Gloeobacter violaceus PCC 7421: one gene and its partner. The protein of the gene in region 1 interacts with the protein of each later gene in a pairwise test. Links are inferred from orthologs where the notes say so. Each region holds a gene or a part of one and is shown on either strand. Other genes may lie near its edges.

Region 1 (9,764 bases):
GACGGGGTCGTCTTTGCCGACATTCCAGGGCTCATCGAGGGAGCCCACCAGGGAGTCGGGCTCGGGCACGAATTTTTGCGCCATATCGAGCGCACGCGCGTGCTGGTGCAGCTGATTGCTCTGGACAGTGCCGATCCGTTGGCCGACTACCGGACGGTCATCGACGAACTGGGCCGCTACGGCCGCGAGCTGCTCCACAAATCCCGGATCGTCGCCCTCAACAAAGCCGATGTCTGCCTGCCTGAGGAGGCGGAGCACTGGCGGCGGATTTTATCGACCGAGACAGGCGAGCCGGTGCTGGTGATCTCAGCGGCAGCCAGAAGCAACCTCGACGCGCTGCTCGCGCGGGTCTGGCAGGTTCTGGAGGCCCCCCAGGGTGTAACGACATAGAAGGAGGTATCCCAAGTGCGCAGAAGACAGAGCCTGGGCCTGGTGGCCGTGCTTGCCTGCGGCATGCTTGCGGCGGGGGCGGCGGGCAAAGTGAGCGAGGCCGAGGCGCGCAATCGCCTGATCAAAATCATCGAACAGCTCGAAAAAACCCGTTTCTGCCAGAGCGGCCGCTGCCGCTACACCGACGTGCGCTTTCAAGTCAGCCAAACCGACCGGGCCGACCGCCCGTTTAAGGGCCTGATCCGAGCGGGCATCGTCCGCCCGTCGCAGACGCTGGACAAGGCGCGCTACCAGCTCGAATTTATCGGCGGACGTTGGCAACTGATGGGCGGTACCGAATCGACCGACGTCAACGAGGCGCTCTACACCGGGGACAATTACGAATTCACCAGCGCCTACGGCCGCACGCCCGTGCGCGGCAAACTCACCGACCCCACCAACGACCTGGAGACCGGCTACAAGCGGCTCTACCTCAAGATTCTGGACAAGGGCCGCGAGCGCTGACCCGGCCGCGACGTTTTGTTACACTACGCAATCTCCCACCGGGAGCCGCGAAAGTGCGTGTTAATATGCCCACCAGTCGGGCGTCTTGCGGCGGAGGGAAACCAGTGACACTTCGAGTAGCGGTGGTGGGTTCGGGTCCTGGCGGTTCGAGCGCCGCCGAAATTTGTGCGAAGGCCGGGTTTGAAACTTATCTCATCGAGAAGAACCTGAGCAACGCCAAACCCTGCGGCGGGGCGATTCCGCTGTGCATGGTAAGCGAGTTCGATTTGCCCAGCGAGATCATCGACCGGCGTGTGCGCAACATGTCGATGATTGCCCCGAGCAACCACGCGGTGGACATCTCCCTTACCAAGCAGGACGAATACATCGGCATGTGCCGCCGCGAGGTGCTGGATGGGTTCTTGCGCAACCGGGCCGCTTCGGTGGGAGCGCACCTCATCGAGGGCACCTTCACCGAACTCAAGCGCGGCACCCCCTACGTTCTGGAGTACCGCGACAAGGACGGCAACGCCCGCTCCCTCAAAGCGGACATCGTGATCGGTGCCGACGGCTTTCACTCAAAGATCGCCAAGACCATCGACGCCGGGGACGTGCCCTACGCCATCGCCTTTCAAGAGCGCATCGAGTTGCCGCCCGAGAAGATGGCCTACTACGAAGACCGCGCCGAGATGTACCTGGGTTTTGACGTCTCGCCCGATTTTTATGCCTGGATCTTTCCGAAGTCGAATCACGTCGCCGTCGGCACCGGCACCATGTCCCCCAACAAAGACGGCATCCGCCGGATGCAGAAGGCGCTGCGCGAGCGGGCGGGGGCCAAAATCGCCGGGGGCAAGATTATCAAAATTGAAGCGCACCCGCTGCCGGAGCGCTCGCGCCCGCGCCGGGTGGTAGACCGGGTAATGCTGGTGGGCGACGCTGCGGGCTACGTCACCAAATCGAGCGGCGAAGGCATCTACTTCGCCGCCAAGTCCGGCCGCATGGCCGCCCAGACGATCGTCGAGGCGGCCGCAGGCGGCAAGCTGCCCTCCGAAGCGCAATTGGGCGAATATGTGCGGCGCTGGGACCGCCAGTACGGCCTCACCTACCGGGTGCTCTCGATCCTGCAGGATGTCTTCTACCGCAGCGACGCCACCCGCGAGGCGTTCGTCGAGATGTGCGCCGACCGCGACGTGCAGCGGCTGACGTTCGATTCGTACCTGTACAAGACCGTGGTCCCCGCCGGTCCCTTCGTGCAGACCAAGATCACCCTCAAGACGCTCGGCTCGCTACTGCGGGGCAATGCCCTCTCCCCCACCCGCTAGACCGCTCGTCATCGCCCACCGCGGCTGCCGGGCGCAGGTGCCCGAGAATACGCTGCCGGCTTTCGAAAGAGCCCTCGACCTGCGCGTCGACGGTATCGAGATGGACTTACACCTGAGCGGCGACGGCCAGGTGCTGGTCAGCCACGACCCGCGCCCGCTGCCCGGCAAATGCCGCCTCAGCACCGGTCCGCTTCCTGTGGAGCCGCCTTGCTGGGGAGAGTTGGAACTGTCAACGATTCAAGATAATTACATCGCTGATTGCCAGTTCGAATTGGGGTCCGCGGAGCGCCCAAAAACCCTCTACACAGGCCGGATCGCACCGCTGTTGATGAAAAATGTAGCTAGCGTCTTTGTGCCGCCTACCCTCGAGCAGGTGTTCGCGTTGCTAGCGGCTTATGGGCAATTGGGTGCCGAACAGGCACTATATTTGCAAAGCATTCGCATATTTCTTGAGATCAAACGCGCCCCGTTTTATGACGCCCTATGGCTTGGCCCCCATGGCGAGCGCTTCGAACAGTGTGTTGCCTCTGCGATTGAACGATCGAGTTTCTGTAAGAATGTTGTGGTTCTGTCCTTTGTGCCCCGCGCACTTCAGGCGATCGGGCAGTGCAATCGCTCGATTCGAACTGCCCTACTTACCGCACATACACCGGTCAATTTGCTGACCGATATGCAACACCTTAATGCACAGCTGTGGTGTCCCTACTACCAGTCTATCGATCGCTCCGCAGTCGAGATAGCCCAGGCGGCCGGTCTACAGGTAATACCCTGGACTGTCAATGACGCCAAGGAAATGGCTGTACTTACCGAATGGCGGGTGAACGGTTTGGTTACCGATGTGCCCGATCTTTTGCAGGCGCTGGGTTGCTGAAAAGTCAAAAAATCGCTTCCCGCTTCCCCGGGAACTTCGCTATGTTTGATGTATAGTTTGCAACAGCAAGCCATGATCCCGGAGGAAAAACAGTAGATATGGAAAACCAGGAGAAGATCGAGTTGGCATTGAAGGCGCTGCATAAAAAGAATGCGCTGCCGATGCAAAGTAGCCAGTTGGTGCGCGAACTCGCCTCCGAGACCCAGCTCTCGGTGAGCACCATTTACCGTTACCGCCACGTGTGGAAACGTTTTGCCTACAAGCCGCGCACCAGTCTCGATGAAACCCTTGAAGCGGCTAAGACTGACGAACGCTTTCTCATCAGCATCCGGATGCCCGGAGAACTGCTCAAGTGGCTTAAGGACGAAGCCCAAAGGCGCCACGTTGGCTACCAGTCGTTTTTGATTTCGTTGCTCACCTGGGCGAAGGGTTCGACGCTTCTTTCGACCGATGAAGACGAATACCCTTCACTAAATGAAAAAGAAACCGGCGTTCTCTAAGCGCGCCATAAGCCCCTTTTGTTCGGGTAGTAAACGGCATGCCGTACTGCCGATCATTATTTGCGGGATTTTAGCATAGCCCTCCGATCGCGAGGGTATGGGTTTTGTGCTGCCACCAAGCTGTCCGCGAAGTTCCATCTGCAGCGCATGCATATATCTACCCCCGGAGCCCCTCGGGATTTGTTATCCCGATTCCGCGTTGGGACCGTGCCGTGCTCATCAAAATGCCCCACGCTGCAGAAGTGCGGCGTGGGGCACCGGCTTAGAGTGCAAGAACAAACGTGCTCAATCCTCGCCGCCAAGGGCGGCATTCAAGCGGCCTTCCAGTTCCATGCGCTGCTCGACGTTGCGCAGAAAATAGCCGGTCATCATCGCCGAGGCGAGCAAAGCCGAGAGGTTGTCGCGGTTGGTGCTTACCTGAACATTGAACTGGTTGCTCGGCAGGCTACCCATGAGCCCCTGGATATTGCCCGCGATCATCTGATGCACTTCCGGGGTGACGGATTGGGCGATCTGCGAAAGCAACTCGGGCGACTGCATCCGCAAGTAGTGGACGAGTTTGTTATCCTGCGGCCGTTCGCCTGTGGCCGATTCGGATTCGAATTGCGAAGGGTCGAAAGGGACAAGCATGGCATCCTTGGCGGCTTGTGCGTAACATCTTGTAATTTGATCGTGGCATTTGCGCCAGGGAGCGTCAAGTGTCCTCAGGCTTCCCTTCGTACCAGGCGGCAATCCAACCGAGGGCAAGCAACGGTGCGGTCTCGGTGCGCAGGATACGGCTGCCCAGGCTGCATACCTGGTAACCGGCGTCGGTGGCGGCGGCCACTTCGGTCTCACTGAACCCCCCTTCCGGCCCAAATAGCAATGTCAGGGCGGCGGCCGGCAAATAATTCAACAAAGGTGGCCGCACACCGCGGGCAGTGCAGATAAGCCGCGTACCCCGGGCAGGGTGCCTCAGAAACATGCCAAACAAGGCCGGTGGTTCGACGACGGGCAGCACGGCGCGCTCCGACTGCTCCGCGGCTTCGCGGACGATCGCCTGCCAGCGCTTGTGCCGCTTGGCATCCGGCTGCACCACCGAGCGCTCGCACACCAGCGGCACAATCCGGTCTGCCCCCAGCTCTGTAGACTTCTGCAACAGCCAGTCCCAGCGATCGCCCTTGGGAACCGCGCAGGCGATGGTGACCGGCAGGGGCAATTCGCCCGTTCGGGGCAAAAGCGAGCCGAGCCTGACGGTGTCGCCCGCGAGGGTCGCCTGCCAGGTATTGCCCAGGCCGTCGCCTACGATGCAACTTGCTCCGTCCCGCAGCCGCAGTACCTGCCTGAGGTAATGCGACTGGGCCGGGTCGAGCCGGGCGGTATCACCGCTAAACTGAACCGGGTCCAGAAACAGCCGGGCGGTGCTGCCCATGGGGCGGTGCGCCGCTAGGCCGAGAAGGAACTGCCGCAGGAGCAGGAGCGCTCGGCGTTGGGGTTGTTGAACTTGAAGCCGCCGCCCAACAATTCGTCGCTGTAGTCGAGCACCAGCCCGTAGAGAAACAGCAGACTCTTTTTGTCGGAGACGACTTTAAAGCCGCTGTGGTCGAAGACCTCGTCGTGGGCGGTGACGTTGGATTCTTCTTCGAAGTCCATCGTGTAGCTGAGGCCCGAGCAACCGCCGCCTTTGACGCCGACGCGCAGCATCAGATCGCCGCCGCGGCGCTCGCGCAGGCGCATCACCTCGGCGAGGGCGCTTTCGGTCATCTGGATGCCTCGGCGCGGAAGGCGACGGGCCGGAGCGGTGTCGATGCTGGTGGTCATGGTGTCATTCCTGGGTGGGTAGGGTTTTGGATTGTTCGGCCTGGTAGTCGGCAACGGCAGCCCGCATGGCATCCTCAGCCGGCACCGAGCAGTGGATCTTGACCGGCGGCAGGCTCAGGAGATTGTTGTAGTGGTCGATGACTTTATCGCTGTACGGCATGGCCTGGGATCCTTTCAGGGTGTGCGGTGGGCAAAAGAAAGTCAGTGGGCGGCCAGGCCATCTGCTTCAGGTCGATGCCTTCCTGGTGCATCTCCCACAGAGGCGACATCTCGCGCAGGCGGTTGACCACCTCGACAATTTTGGCGCTGGTGCGGTCGATGTCTTCTTCAGTATTAAAGCGGCCGATCCCGAAGCGCAGCGAGGAGTGAGCCAATTCGTCGCCCACCCCCAGGGCCTTGAGCACGTAACTGGGCTCCAGCGACGCCGAAGTGCACGCCGACCCGGAGGAGAGTGCCACCGTGTCGTTGAGGCCCATCAGCAGGGCTTCCCCTTCGACAAAGGCGAAGCTCAAGTTGAGGTTGCCGGACAGGCGATGTTCCAGCGAGCCGTTGACATAAACCTCGCTCAACCGACCGGTAATTTGTTCTAAGAGCCGCTCGCGCAGTTTGCGCGTCCGGGCCGCTTCGACTTCGAGGTTTTGCACCGCCCGCTCGGCCGCGGCACCCATGCCGACAATCAGGGGCACATAGAGGGTACCGGAGCGCATGCCCCGCTCATGGCCACCGCCGTGCAACTGCGCTTCGAGGCGCACACGCGGGTTCTTGCGCCGCACGTAGAGAGCACCGATGCCCTTGGGGCCGTAGAGCTTGTGGCCTGACATCGACATCAAGTCGATGCCTAGGGCCTGCACGTCGATGGGCACTTTGCCCAGGGCCTGGGCAGCGTCGGTGTGAAAGAGCACGCCGTGGGATTTGGCAATCTTGGCGATTTCGGCGACAGGCTGAATGACGCCGATTTCGTTGTTGGCGAACATCACCGAGATCAAAACGGTCTCAGGGGTAATCGCCGCTTCCAACTCGGCCAGATCTATGAGACCGTCGGGCTTGACCGGCAGATAAGTGATGCGGCAGCCGTGCTGCTCGAGGTACTTGGCGCTATCCAGGATGCACTTGTGCTCGGTGACCACGGTGATGATGTGGTTGCCCTTCTCGCGGTACACCTCGGCCACACCCTTGAGGGCGAGGTTGTTCGATTCAGTGGCGCCGCTGGTGAAGATGATTTCCTTCGGGTCGGCCCCTACCGCCGCAGCAATCTGGGCGCGGGCGTTTTCGACCGCTTCCTCCGCTTCCCAGCCATAGGCGTGGTTGCGGCTGGCCGCGTTGCCGAATTTCTCGGTGAAGTACGGCAACATCACCTCCAGCACCACCGGATCGACCGGGGTGGTGGCGTTGTTGTCCATATAGATAGCTCTAGTGATCATCCTGCCTGTTCCCTTCGGGTGCTAAACGTCTCGCCGGACTCGAACGGATACCGCACTAACTTGGTACTGTTTCGCTGGCTTCATTGTACTTTACGGTGGTGGCGATACCGGTGGCGAACGACGGCTCAGCAAGACATGCCTCTGACTGGGACTTGGCCTGGCCAGAGCTGTGGAAGAGGACTGTGCGCCGAGAGCGGCAAGGCTTAGCGCCTGGTTATCCTGTTGTCCTGCCAGACGCGGTGGACTGCTGCCGAAGCTTCAGCCGCGGGGAGTGTCAATGCTGTTGAGCCTGATTTTGCGGGGTCGAACTCACTTCCGGCCTGCATGGCGGGCTTTCTTCCCCCAGGGAGAGCCTGCCGTGCCGGACTGCCGCGACGATGGAGAGAACTGCCGCCAGGGCATACAGGAGGAAAACATGGAGACACCCCGCGAGCCGCTCACTTCGTTGCCGCCGGATCTTATCGAGAGGGGCACGCTGGCCGGACTGTTCGTGGACCGGCGCAGCGCCGAAGCCGCCATCGCCGATCTCGACGCGAACGGGTTCAATCTCGACACGCTTGGGGTGGCGCTCGCCGAACGGCAGGAACAGCGCGAACTGATCAACGCAACCGGCACCCAGACCGTCGAAGAAGCCGCCGAGGGCGGCAGTGGTATCCTCGGTACAATCGCCAATCTGCTGAGTCCCCGCGAGCCCGCCCTGGCGGAGAAGTTGGTGGAACTGCTCACAGGTATGGGCGTCCCTGAGGCGGAGGCACGGCATTTCGAACGGGGAGTCGCCCAGGGCTCCACCTTGGTTACGGTGCAGGCGCTTGGGGTTCGCGTCACCGACGCACTGGCAATCTTGAACCGTCACGGCGCGGATGTCGGTTTTGCGGTGAGCCCGGAGGCGCTCTTGCCGTCCAGCAGCAACCCGCCCGACAGCACCGGGCTTGACCTGGCGGGCGGCTAAATTCTGGCCGCTCAGGGATCTTTCACGCAGATGGCATTGGCGGTGCAGACGTTGCGGGCGACAACGGTGGTCGTAAAGTCGAGGGCGTCGCCCGCATTCTCGCGCAAGTACGTCTGGGCGGTTGAACCGGTGGAGGCCAGATAGCGATCGGCCTGGCTGCCTGCGAGGCTGCCCCGTAGGCTGATTTGCACCGTCTGGGCGCTCAGGTACCTTACCTCGATACCCTTGTCGGCGTCGAGAAAATCGGCGAGGGCAAAACTTGCCTCATCGGCCGACGGCAAACTGCGCAGGAACACGCCATCCACCGGCGGAGTGGCGGTGGCATCGAAGTTGGCAAGGTCGAGAAAGCGGTTGGAATTTTCAGCTTGGACGAACTCGTCGTAGCGGATCGGCACCGGTTGTGATTCCCAGCGCTCCAGAATGCGCGGGCCGCCCCAGGCGGAGCCGGGGGGCGGGTCGGTGACATAATAAACAATCAGGTTGTAGGCCGGGATCGAGTTGGCGGAGCCCCAGGCGGTGAGAGCGCCGCTGTCGAGGTTGAAGGCGAGCGGTGTTCCCCGGCCCGCAGGGGAGGCGCGATCCCCCAGGCGACCCGTGCCTGTCACCGTGGGCACCCAGAAGGCCAACAAAATCCGAAAGCCGGGCGAATCGGCCTGTACCAACCGGCTTTTGTCGAAATTGGCGAAGGCCAGGGTCGTTTCCTCGGTGGCGGTAGTCGGGTTTATCGGGTCAAGGAGCAGACGGTCGGTGGCACTGCTTTTGGGGTCGGTGTTGTAGATATAGCGGGCCTGGCGCAATTCGTCGGTCATCAACCCGAGGGCACTGTGCAGATCCATCTGCACGTCGCTCACGGCGTTTTCGACCAGGGCATTTTTGCCGAAGTTGGTGAAGGTGTAGGTCACAGCCCCCACGAGCAATAGACCAATCACCGCTGTGATCAACAGTTCGAGCAACGTCAGGCCGCGGCGGTTGCGCATCAGAGCGTCCCCACCGAGACGACGCTGATTTTACCTAGATAGGTGTTCATGATCGCCCCCCGGCTTGCGCCGTTGGGGTTGCTCTCGCGGCTGCGCAGGTAGCCGGGCAGGTCTTTGGCTGTTTCCAGACCGGCATCAAGGTTGTCGCCGTCCTGGAGCACGACGGTGCCTATCTGGGAGGGATTCACCGTGCCGCGCTCGTCGAAGGTCCAGCGGTAGGGCGGCCCCGGGATACTGGTGCGATAGATCCAGATGCGCTGGGGCAAGGGCCGCCAGTCGGGTACAGCCGGACGTTCAGCACCACGGTAAAGCGCGTAGCGATCCGGCGGATCGTCGGGATCGGCGTTGCGGCCCGGGTCGTGCAGGGTGAATTCGAACGTGTAGGTCTCGGAGGATTCGAGGGCGCGGGAGCGGGCCTTGCGGGCGGCCAGGGCCAACTCCTGCACACCGCTGTCGAAGCGGCGCGACTGCAAAAGGCCGTAGGCCGACACCGCTCCGAAACTCGCCAACAAACCGATGAGGGCTATGACGATTATCAGCTCGAGCAGCGTAAATCCGAGGGCCGCGCGCCTCACTGGTAGCTCCTCGCGATATCGGCGCTCAGGACCACCAGCGGGGCGAGGGGGCTGAAAACCGGCGGGGTCTGCGGGTCGTTGGCGGCAGACCGGGTGTCGGCCACCTCCTCGCTGCGCGAGGTGATCAAAGGCCGCACCGCCCGGGTGAGCCGGGTCGGGTTGCCGTCGCCGTCCACCGGCAAATCGCCGTCCTTGCCCGCCAGATAGAGGCGCACCACCACCCGCACCACCTCCTGCCGGTACCACTGGGGATCGTCCAGGGCCACAGCGGGGGTGGCGGAGCCCGGCGCATAACCCCAGAAGACCTGCACCCGGTAGGTTCTGGAACCACGCACCCCCGCCATGGTGAAGCCCGCCGAGCGCGGTGAGTCGGGCGGCTCGCGGTTGACATCATAAAGATAAAGATCGTCCGGCCCTTCGCCGCTCGGGTCGGGACTGCTCACTTCGTAACCGTCCGAGTTGAAGGGGTAGTTCTC
Region 2 (9,816 bases), 3.1 Mb from region 1 along the record:
CTGTTTTTGGGAATGTTCTCTATGCCATTCTTTTCCAGAATTTTTGCAATGTCATTATCTACCTCCTCGGCTCCAGTATCCGGATTCAGATATAAGGATTCCTCTAAAACATCGAGCAGTTTCAGACTGTCTGAGTCAAGTTTCAGACGGTAGGCAAATTCGGGGCTTTGTTCGACAAAGCCGATAAGGGTAAACTCCAGCAAGTAACCCACTACATCCAGCCTGTTACCAGCAAAACCCTTGCAGTATTTTTCGATGTCGTCAATAGTCTTGAATGCGCGCAGACTCACTGAAAGAGCCCTGTAGATCAGAAATCTTTCATTCGGCAGGTTGACGATTATAAACATTGCTTGACTCCTGTTATTGTTGATGAACTGTTTGTACTCAACTCATGATCTGCTCGTCGGAGCAAAGGATATCAACGCTCTCTTTATTGTGCGCAGCAATGTATTGAAGACCATCCCCATTGATGTACAATCTTCCCCTTCTGTTGGAAGATCATACAACTGGCTTGCATACATCCGTAAAGCGAAAAGCTGCCTTGTGTGAGTATTCATTCAAATCAATACCGGTCATCTGAAAGGTGAGCGGAACCGTTGCAGGTAAGTGAATTCCGCCCCTAGGAGCATGGACATTCATTATGAGTCTCCTGTTGGTTCTTTTGAATATAAAACTCTTCCCCAAGCATTTACATGAGATGTCTGGGTAACTATGCCCGGGCTTTATGGGTCTAGTTCAAGGCTCTCGACTAAGGCAGAACCCTGCTCAGCAAATTGTTTGGCAAACAGCAGTAATGCTATGCGCATCAGATTGCTCTGAGAGACTTTCGTCTTTTTCTGAAGCTCCTTTAGTAGCTCGGCTTCCGGCGGTCTTAGGTAGACAATGATGCGGGTGTTTTTGGGCGTTGCTGTTTCGTCCATCGATTGCTCCCTCTCGCATCCCATGTTTCAAGGATAGCAACAACAACACCAGCTGTCACCAGCTGAGCACCAATAATGCCAGTAGTACATTCTTGACCACTTTTGGTGTGTAGTTTTGCCTGCCAATGCCGATGACTACATCGGCCATACAAGAGGTCAGGGCATGGAGTTCAGTTTTCTTGGGCCTCTGCACCGGCGGCGTGCTGTCGGGCCAGGGCAAAGGCGGCTTCGCGGGTGAGCGCGCGCCCCACAAGCCAGGTCGAGGCGAACGCCGCCTCGCCCAACCGGGTGCGGGCGGAAGCCAGAAACGGCTCGTGGAAGTGCTGTACCTCCGGACCCAAGGGCGATCCGTACGCCTCGCTCAGGGCTTCAGCTGCGGCATAGAGCCGCACAGAACGCATCGACCGGCCATGGACGGCGGCCAGAGCGGCCAGACCGCCCAGCACCCAACTGACTGAACTTTCGCGCGCATCGAGATCTTCGAGCAGGGCGAGAGCCTCGCTATACTGCTGCTCTGCACGCGAGTACTCACCCGTCGCAAGAGCGATCTGCCCCAGGCCCGCCAGACAGAGTGCCGTGACGAACGGTTCGCCCAGGGTGCGGCTATGCTCCAGAGCCTCCAACAGTAAGTTGTGCGCCCGGGCCGGGTTGCCGGTATGAAACTGCACGGCCGCGCGCAAAAAACGGGCCAGCGCCACCTCGGCCAGGGGTAAGCCGTACTCCTGCTCGCGAATCAGGCTCTGTTCGAAATGCTCCTGGGCCGCGGCGTGTTCCCGCCCGTAGTAGGCCGCCATCCCGAGGCCCGCCGCCGCCACGGCCAGACCGGCGGTGTCCCGCAGTTCGAGACACAACCGTTCGCTTTGGCCGTACCAGACTGCGGCCTGCGCCGCATCGCCCTGGCGCAGCGCCAGCATACCGACGCCAGCCAGCAACCGGGCCAGTATCGGTCCGGACAAATGTTCTCGCCGGGCGAGGATCGCCTCGTGCCAGCGCCGACCCTCGCTCAAATGGCCGCAGAACCACCAGAACCGGCACAGCGCCGTTGCCAGGCGGGCCGCTGCCTCCGCCCGCCCGTGGGCAAAGGTCCAGTGCAAAGCGGCCCGCAAATTTTCGTGCTCGACTGCGAACCGGCGGTACCAGCTCCCCTGCTGCGCGCCCCGCAGGTGCGCCTCGGAAGCTGTCGCCCACTGCAGAAAATACTCGCCGTGCCGTTGTTGCACCGCTTCTAGCTCGTCTGCGGCCTCCAGCTCCGCCAGAGCGTATTCGCGGAGGGTCGCAAGCATGGCAAAGCGCCTTTCTGCTTCAGCGACGGGCTCCTGCTTGAGCAGGTGGTGATTGGCAAGCGAGAGCAGTTCTGCCGCCGGGTCGCGCCCGCTGTCGTCCGGATCGCTGCAGACGGCCAGCGCGGATTCCACCGACCAGCCGCCCGCAAAGACCCCCAATCGCCGGAACAATTGCCGCTCATTGCACGGCAACAGGTTGTAGCTCCAAGCGATCGCCTGGCGCAAGGTCCGGTGGCGGTTGGGGACATTGGCGGGACCATCGACCAGGAACGGCAGGCGTTTGTCGAGTTGCTCCAGCAGGGCCGGCGGGTCAAGCCGTGCATTGCGGGCTGCGGCCAACTCGATGGCCAGGGGTAGCCCGTCGAGGTGGGTGCAGATGGCCGCCACCGCCGGAGCCACCGCCGGGGTCAGCACAAAGTCGCGCCGAGCAGCCTCGGCGCGGGCGGCAAAAAGTTGTACCGCCTCCGACGCGCAGATTCGCTCGTAAGTGAGCGGCCCTTCAGAAGTCGGCAAGGCGAGGGGGGGCACGCCAAACTCCCACTCGCCGTACAGGCGCAATCGCGTGCGGCTGGTGATCAATATTTTGAGCAGCGGACAAGCGGAAAGCAGCTCGGCGACGATCCCAGCGGCCTGGGTGATGTGCTCAAAGTTATCCAACACCAACAGCGCCTGCCGCTCCCGCAAAAAAGCGACCAGGCGCTGCAGGAGCGTCCCCGCGCCGGACTCCTGCACCGCCAGAGCGTGGGCGATTGCCACCGGCAGCAGTGCCGCATCGTCCAGGGCCGCGAGTCCTACGAACCAGACGCCCTCTGCAAAGTTCTGCCGACGCGCCTGGGCTACCGCCAACGCCAGTCGCGTCTTACCGGTACCGCCCACGCCGGTGAAGCACACCAGCCGCACCTCTTCGCGCGTCAACAGTTCCCCCGCCGCCAAGATCTCCTGCTGCCGCCCCACCAGTCCCGTGAGCGGTGCCGGCAAGTTCCCCGGCCCCGGAACTGCTCGGCGCCCTGGGGCGCTCGAAGCCAGGGCTGCAGGCTCCGGCGGCCCCAGGGCGCCGCTGCGGATCTGTTCGTACAGCGCCGTCGTGGCAGGCTCCGCCTCCAAGACGCCGAGCGCCTCGGCGAGTACCTTGCGGCAGCGCTCATATTGTTGCAGTGCTGCTCCACGCTGCCCGCTATAGGCCAGGGCCCGCATCAATGCGCAGTGGGCATTTTCGTTCCACGGTTCGAGGGTGAGTTGCCGCCAGGCGTAACGCTGCACCTGTTCCCAGCAGCGCTGTTGTTCGTAGTAGGCGGTGATCGCCGCGCAGGCCGCCAACGCCTGCAAGTGCAACTGTTCCCGAATCGGAACGGCCCAGTCTTCGAACGCTTCACAGCCCGGCAGATTCGCCTCGCCCAGAAAAGGACCGCGGTAGAGGGCGACGGCCTGCTCCAAAAGCAACACACGACCGGTGACCGCAGAGTCGTCGTTGGGCTGTCGTTGAGCATAAGCGTCGAGCTGTGCGATAAACGCCGTAATATCCAGGGTGAAATCACCGGCCCGGTTGAACTGGATGGTGTTGCGGGTAGCGATCAAAAACGGCACCTGGGCCAGATGATCCCCCAACACCTGGCGCAGCGACAGCAGGGCCTTGCGCAGATTACCGCGGGCGACGGCACTTGATTGATCCGGCCAGAGCAATGCCGCGAGGGTGTCGCGGTGGTGGACGTAGCGCGCCTCGACGACCAGATATGCCAATAAAAGACGCACTTTCTCGTAGGCAAAATGCGGCAACAGCCGCCCATCCAGCGTCGCTTCAAACGGACCGAGCAGTGAGATCGCCAGCCGTGTCAAGATTTTCCGCTCGTAGTGTAGTGAGGATAGTCGCTCCAACGATACGTCAACCCGCTGACAAATGGTCGGTAGTTTCACGCGACTTTCACGCTGTTTTGACGTTCTACTGACGTTGGCTGGTTAACCTTACAACAGACTTATCGCTCCGGCCCGCTCTTGAGGACGCAGGTGCTGACCGTGGCTAGAGTCAGCTTGGGTGTGTTGAATCAGTGCAGTGCCCTGGCTCAGGGCACTGCCAGGGGATCCCCGATAGCGCTCGCAGTGGCGCTCTTTCCGGACCACATTGCGCAGATGAATACCCCCCTTCCATACCGCTACAACGTCAGTCCTGTATCTCTGCTGCAATACACCCAACCCCCGGCTGGACGAGCGTCCAGCCGGGGGTTCGGTCTTACTGGCCGTATGGCCGGGCCGGGTTAAAAAAGGCCTAGTTGGAGTTTGGCTTCCTCGGGCATGCGTTCGATGGTCCAGGCCGGTTCCCAGACCAGTTCGACCTGGGCAGAGACCACCCCCGGCAGTTCGCGGATTTTCATTTCGACTTCGCCGGGCAGCGAGCCCGCCACCGGGCAACTCGGAGCGGTGAGGGTCATCTGGACCGCGACGTGGCCCGCGGCCACGCTCACGTCGTAGACCAGGCCCAGGTCGTAGATGTTGATCGGAATTTCCGGGTCGTAGACCCCCTTGAGGGCTTCGACCACCTGCGATTGCAGTTCACTGTCTTTGTTCATGGTGGTTACTCCGTCGTCACCGCGCCGCTTCCGCGCAGGGCGGCCTGTAGGGTATGCCAGGCAAGGGTGGCGCACTTGACGCGCACGGGGTACTCGCGCACCCCCGCTAGGATCGCGAGTTTTCCCAACTCCGGGCCGGCCTCGGCACTGCTGTCGGTCACCAGCCGGTGGAAGCGCTCGAACAGGGTGTCGACTTCCTGCACGGACTTGCCCTTGAGCGCGTCGGTCATCAACGAGGCGGAGGCGGTCGAAATGGCGCAGCCGGCTCCCTGAAAGCGGATGTCTTTGACGATGCCGTCTTCGACCTGCAGATAAATGGTCACCTGGTCGCCGCAGAGCGGATTGTGGCCTTCCGCCTCGCGGTTGGCCGCCTCCAGCAATCCGAAATTGCGCGGACGCTTGTAGTGGTCGAGGATCACTTCTTGATAGAGATCGCGCAGATCCGAGAACATCAGCTAAACATCTCCTGCACTTGTTGGATTGCCGCCACCAGCGCATCGACCTCGGCGCGGGTGTTGTAAAAGGCGAACGAGGCGCGGGCGGTGGCCGGCACCTTGAAGCGCTGCATCACCGGCTGGGCGCAGTGGTGGCCCGCCCGTACGGCGATGCCTTTGCGGTCGAGAATCGTGCCGATGTCGTGGGGATGGACCCCGGCCAGCACAAAAGAAAGCACGCTCGCCTTATCGCGGGCGGTACCGATGAGCTTGACGCCGTCGATGGCGCTGAGCGCTTCGGTGGCGTAATCGAGCAGTTCCTGCTCGTAGCCTGCAATCGCCTCCAGGCCGATGTGCTGCACATAGTCGACGGCAACACCCAGGGCGATGGCCCCGGCGATGTCCGGGGTACCCGCTTCGAATTTGTAGGGCAAGTCGCTGTAGATCGTCTTCTCGAAGCTGACCGAGCGGATCATGTCTCCGCCGCCCTGCCAGGGGGACATCGCCTCCAGCAGTTCCGCCTTGCCGTAGAGCACGCCGATGCCGGTAGGCGCGTAGAGCTTGTGGCCCGAGAAAACGTAAAAGTCGCAGTCGAGCGCCTGCACGTCCACGGCAATATGGGACACCGCCTGGGCGCCGTCCACCAGCACCGGAATGCCGCGGGTGTGGGCCAGTTCAATCAAGCGCGCCACCGGGTTAATCGTACCCAGAGCGTTCGACAGGTGCACCACCGCCACCAGCTTCGTGCGCTCGCCCAGGAGTTGCTCGAAGGCTTCAAGGATGATTTCGCCGCGATCGTCGATGGGCGCCACTTTGAGGATCGCTCCTTTTTCCTGGCAGAGCATCTGCCAGGGAACGATGTTGGAGTGGTGCTCCATGGCGGAAATGACAATCTCGTCGCCCGGACCGACGCGCTCGCGGCCAAACGTCTGGGCCACCAGGTTGATCCCCTCGGTGCAGCCGCGCACGAAGACGATCTCGCGATCGCTCTGGGCGTTTATAAATTGCTGCACCTTGATGCGGGCCTGTTCGTGGGCTTCGGTAGAAAGCTGACTGAGGTGGTGCACGCCGCGGTGGATGTTCGAGTAATAGCCGGTGTAGAGTGCGGCGATGGCGTCGAGCACCGCCTGGGGCTTCTGGGTGGTGGCGGCGTTGTCCAGGTAAACCAGCGGCTTGCCGTAGACGGTCTGGCGCAAAATCGGAAAATCGGCGCGCAGGCGTTCGACGGCGGCGGGAGTCAGGGTCCGGTGAGCTTGGGCGGTGAAGGTCATGGTTGCGTTCCGGCAATTCCGGCCTCAAAGGAGAGCCAGGTGTACAAAAGGGTCTCCAGCCGGTCGCGCAGGGCGGCAAGCCGGATATCTTCGAACAGGTCGCCTGCAAAGGCGCGGGTCAGCAGATTTTTGGCTTGCGCCTCATCCAGGCCGCGCGAGCGCAGGTAGAAGAGTGCTTCTTCATCGAGTTGTCCCACGGTGGAGCCGTGGGTGCAGCGCACATCCCCTGCGTAGATCTCCAGTTGGGGGTTGGAGTGCACCAGCGCTGCGTCCGAGAGCAACAGGTTGCGGTTGGTCTGCTTTGCGTCGGTCTTGGCCGCTTCGGAGGCAACAAAGACGTTGCCGTTAAAGACGGCGCGCGCCCGGCCGGCGAGGATACCCTTGTAGATCTGGCGGCTTGCCGCGTGGGGGGCACTGTGGCGCACCCAGAGATGATGATCGACGTGCCGGGTGCCGCCTGCCAGATAGAGTCCGTGCAGGGTCGCTTCGCTGCCGGGACCGGCCAGTTCGGCAAACAAGTCATGGCGCACCAGGCCGCCACCGGCCACGAACGCGAGAGACTTGAAGCGGGCGTCGCGCCCAAGGCGCACCCGCGAGGTCGCCAGGTGAAAGGCGGCGGCGTTCTCCTGCCCGAGGCGGTAGTGGTCGAGGTCGGCGTCGGCTCCCACATCGACAGCGCCGACGGGGCAGGTGAAATGCACACCCGCCCCGAGGCTTGCGTAGGTCTCGATAATCGTGGCCCGGCTGCCCGGCCCGGCTGTGATCCGGTTGCGCACAAACTGGGCGAGGGGCAAATCGGCCCCGGTGGCGATGAACAGCAGGTGAATCGGTTCTTCGACGCGGGCATCGGCCGCCAGATCCACGCACGCCCCGTCCTGCCAGTAGGCCCCGTTGAGCGCTTCGAGCGCTTCGGCGGCCTCGGGAGCAACCGCCCACCGCAGCGCATCCTCTGGCAGACACTCGGCATAACTGCCCAGAAGCAGACCAGACTGCGCTTTGCCGGGGTTTGACAGTTCCGCGCTGAAAAGTCCGTCCACAAATACCAGTTCGCGCGCACCGGAAAAAGTGTAGGGAACCAACTGAACCGGATCGATGGAAACCGGTTCGGCTGCGAGGGTAAACCGGTTTTTCGTGAGGGCCGAAAGATCGGTGTGCCGCCAGTTCTCCAGGCGCCGATGGGGTACTCCGAGCTGTACAAAGCGTCCCATCGCCGCGCGCCGCGAGGCAAGCACCGCTTCAGCCTCGCCCGGGCGAGCGGCAATAAAAGGCTCGAAGTCGGGAACGAACACGTTTTTTTCGATTGCAGCGGGCATGGCAGACTCCCTAGGCACCGACGGTCACCTCCGCTTCGAGCCAGCCGTAGCCTTTTTCTTCGAGTTCGAGGGCCAGTTCACGCCCACCCGAGCGCACGATGCGGCCGTTCATCAGCACGTGCACGAAGTCGGGCACGATGTAATCGAGCAGCCTCTGGTAGTGGGTGATGACCAGAAAGGAGCGCTCGGGCGAGCGCAGGCCATTCACACCATCCGCCACGATTTTGAGCGCGTCGATATCGAGGCCCGAATCGGTCTCGTCAAGAATGGCGAGGCACGGTTCCAACAGCGCCATCTGCAGAATTTCGTTGCGCTTTTTCTCGCCCCCGGAGAAGCCCTCGTTGACCGAGCGGCGCAAAAAGCTCTCGGCCATCTGCACGGTCTTGAGCTTCCCCCGCACCAGGGCCAAAAATTCGACCGCGTCCAGTTCGCCTTCGCCCCGATGTTTGCGCAGCGCGTTGAGCGCCGCCTTTAGAAAATAGACGTTGCTCACGCCAGGAATCTCCACCGGGTACTGAAAGGCCAGCAAAAGTCCCGCGCGGGCGCGCTCCTCCGGGGCGAGTTCGAGCAAATCCTGGTCCAGATAGCGCACCGCGCCGCCGGTCACCTCGTACTCCTCGCGCCCGGCGAGCACCCCGGCCAGGGTACTCTTGCCCGAGCCGTTCGGACCCATAATGGCGTGCACCTCGCCGGGGCGGACGGTCAGATCTATTCCTTTGAGGATCGCTTTGCCTTCGACCCGCGCCTGCAGGTTGGTAATTTCGAGCATAGGGTGGTTCTCCATTTAGCCGACGCTGCCTTCGAGGCTGACTTCGAGCAGCTTCTGGGCTTCGACCGCAAATTCCATCGGCAACTCGCGGAACACTTCTTTGCAGAAGCCGTTGACGATCATCGACACGGCATCCTCGGTGGCGATGCCCCGCTGGTTGCAGTAGAAAATCTGGTCCTCGCCGATTTTGGAGGTGGACGCCTCGTGCTCCATGCGCGCCGTCGGGTTCTGCACGTCGATATACGGAAACGTGTGCGCCCCACAATCTTCGCCAATCAACAGCGAGTCGCACTGCGAGTAGTTACGCGCCCCATCGGCACCGCTCAAGATCTTCACCGCCCCGCGGTAGGTGTTCTGGCCGTGGCCCGCCGAGATGCCCTTGGAGACGATCGTGCTTTTGGTGTTCTTGCCGATGTGGATCATCTTAGTGCCGGTATCGGCCTGCTGGTAGTTGTTGGTGAGCGCCACCGAATAGAACTCGCCCACGGAGTTGTCGCCCTTGAGGATGCAGCTCGGGTACTTCCAGGTGATGGCCGAACCCGTCTCCACCTGCGTCCAGGAAATCTTGGAGTTGCGGCCCTCGCAGCGGCCCCGCTTGGTAACGAAGTTGTAGATGCCGCCTTTGCCCTCTTTGTCGCCCGGGTACCAGTTCTGGACGGTCGAGTACTTGATGGTGGCATCGTCGTGGGCAATCAACTCCACCACCGCCGCGTGCAGCTGATTTTCGTCGCGCATCGGGGCGGTGCAGCCTTCGAGATAGCTCACGTAGCTGCCCGCGTCGGCGATGATCAGCGTGCGCTCGAACTGGCCGGTGTTCTTGGCGTTGATGCGAAAATAAGTAGACAACTCCATCGGGCAGCGCACCCCCTTGGGCACGTAGACGAACGAGCCGTCGGTGAAGACTGCCGAGTTGAGCGCGGCGTAGAAATTGTCGCCGGTCGGCACCACCGATCCGAGGTACTTGCGCACCAGTTCGGGATGCTCGCGCACCGCCTCAGAAAACGAGCAGAAGATAATGCCCATCGCCCCGAGCTTGTCTTTGAAGGTTGTGGCCACCGAGACGCTGTCGAAAACCGCGTCGACCGCCACCCCGGCCAGGGCCGCGCGCTCCTGCAAAGGAATACCCAGCTTTTCGTAGGTGCGCAACAGCTCCGGGTCCACCTCGTCCAGACTCTTGGGACCGTCGGTTTTGGGCTTGAGGGCGGCGTAGTAGACGATATTTTGATAATCAATCGGCGGGTAGTGCACGTTGGCCCACTCGGGTG

Evidence for each region.
Region 2: the proteins of GLL_RS22570 (region 1) and sufU interact in binary tests that used the Escherichia coli proteins (3 or more experiments, as listed by UniProt). The link is inferred for Gloeobacter violaceus PCC 7421 from one-to-one orthologs.

Annotation. Positions count from the first base shown.
Region 1 is NC_005125.1:4,607,851-4,617,614, forward strand. The notes cover bases 4,649-7,595. They hold GLL_RS22570 (IscS subfamily cysteine desulfurase), read right to left. Parts: upstream 6,788-7,595; coding sequence 5,510-6,787; downstream 4,649-5,509. Other genes in these bases: GLL_RS22555 (RsmE family RNA methyltransferase), read right to left, coding at 4,649-4,977; GLL_RS22560 (HesB/IscA family protein), read right to left, coding at 4,992-5,366; GLL_RS22575 (general stress protein), read left to right, coding at 7,203-7,595. Outside these bases: GTPase ObgE, read left to right, coding at 1-390; GLL_RS22530 (hypothetical protein), read left to right, coding at 406-894; chlP (geranylgeranyl reductase), read left to right, coding at 960-2,195; GLL_RS22540 (glycerophosphodiester phosphodiesterase), read left to right, coding at 2,173-3,066; GLL_RS22545 (hypothetical protein), read left to right, coding at 3,165-3,566; GLL_RS22550 (DUF760 domain-containing protein), read right to left, coding at 3,852-4,196; more of GLL_RS22555, read right to left, coding at 4,261-4,648; more of GLL_RS22575, read left to right, coding at 7,596-7,736; GLL_RS22580 (PilW family protein), read right to left, coding at 7,748-8,713; GLL_RS22585 (prepilin-type N-terminal cleavage/methylation domain-containing protein), read right to left, coding at 8,713-9,288; GLL_RS22590 (prepilin-type N-terminal cleavage/methylation domain-containing protein), read right to left, coding at 9,285-9,764. UniProt on the Escherichia coli protein: Master enzyme that delivers sulfur to a number of partners involved in Fe-S cluster assembly, tRNA modification or cofactor biosynthesis. Catalyzes the removal of elemental sulfur from cysteine to produce alanine.
Region 2 is NC_005125.1:1,465,881-1,475,696, reverse strand. The notes cover bases 3,494-6,492. They hold sufU (Fe-S cluster assembly sulfur transfer protein SufU), read right to left. Parts: upstream 5,217-6,492; coding sequence 4,770-5,216; downstream 3,494-4,769. Other genes in these bases: sufD (Fe-S cluster assembly protein SufD), read right to left, coding at 6,466-6,492; GLL_RS07130 (cysteine desulfurase), read right to left, coding at 5,216-6,469; GLL_RS07140 (SUF system Fe-S cluster assembly protein), read right to left, coding at 4,453-4,764; GLL_RS07145 (AfsR/SARP family transcriptional regulator), read right to left, coding at 3,494-4,036. In the rest of the region: GLL_RS07155 (hypothetical protein), read right to left, coding at 1-347; GLL_RS07150 (ribbon-helix-helix protein, CopG family), read right to left, coding at 723-920; more of GLL_RS07145, read right to left, coding at 1,091-3,493; more of sufD, read right to left, coding at 6,493-7,782; Fe-S cluster assembly ATPase SufC, read right to left, coding at 7,793-8,551; Fe-S cluster assembly protein SufB, read right to left, coding at 8,567-9,816. UniProt on the Escherichia coli protein: A scaffold on which IscS assembles Fe-S clusters. Exists as 2 interconverting forms, a structured (S) and disordered (D) form. The D-state is the preferred substrate for IscS.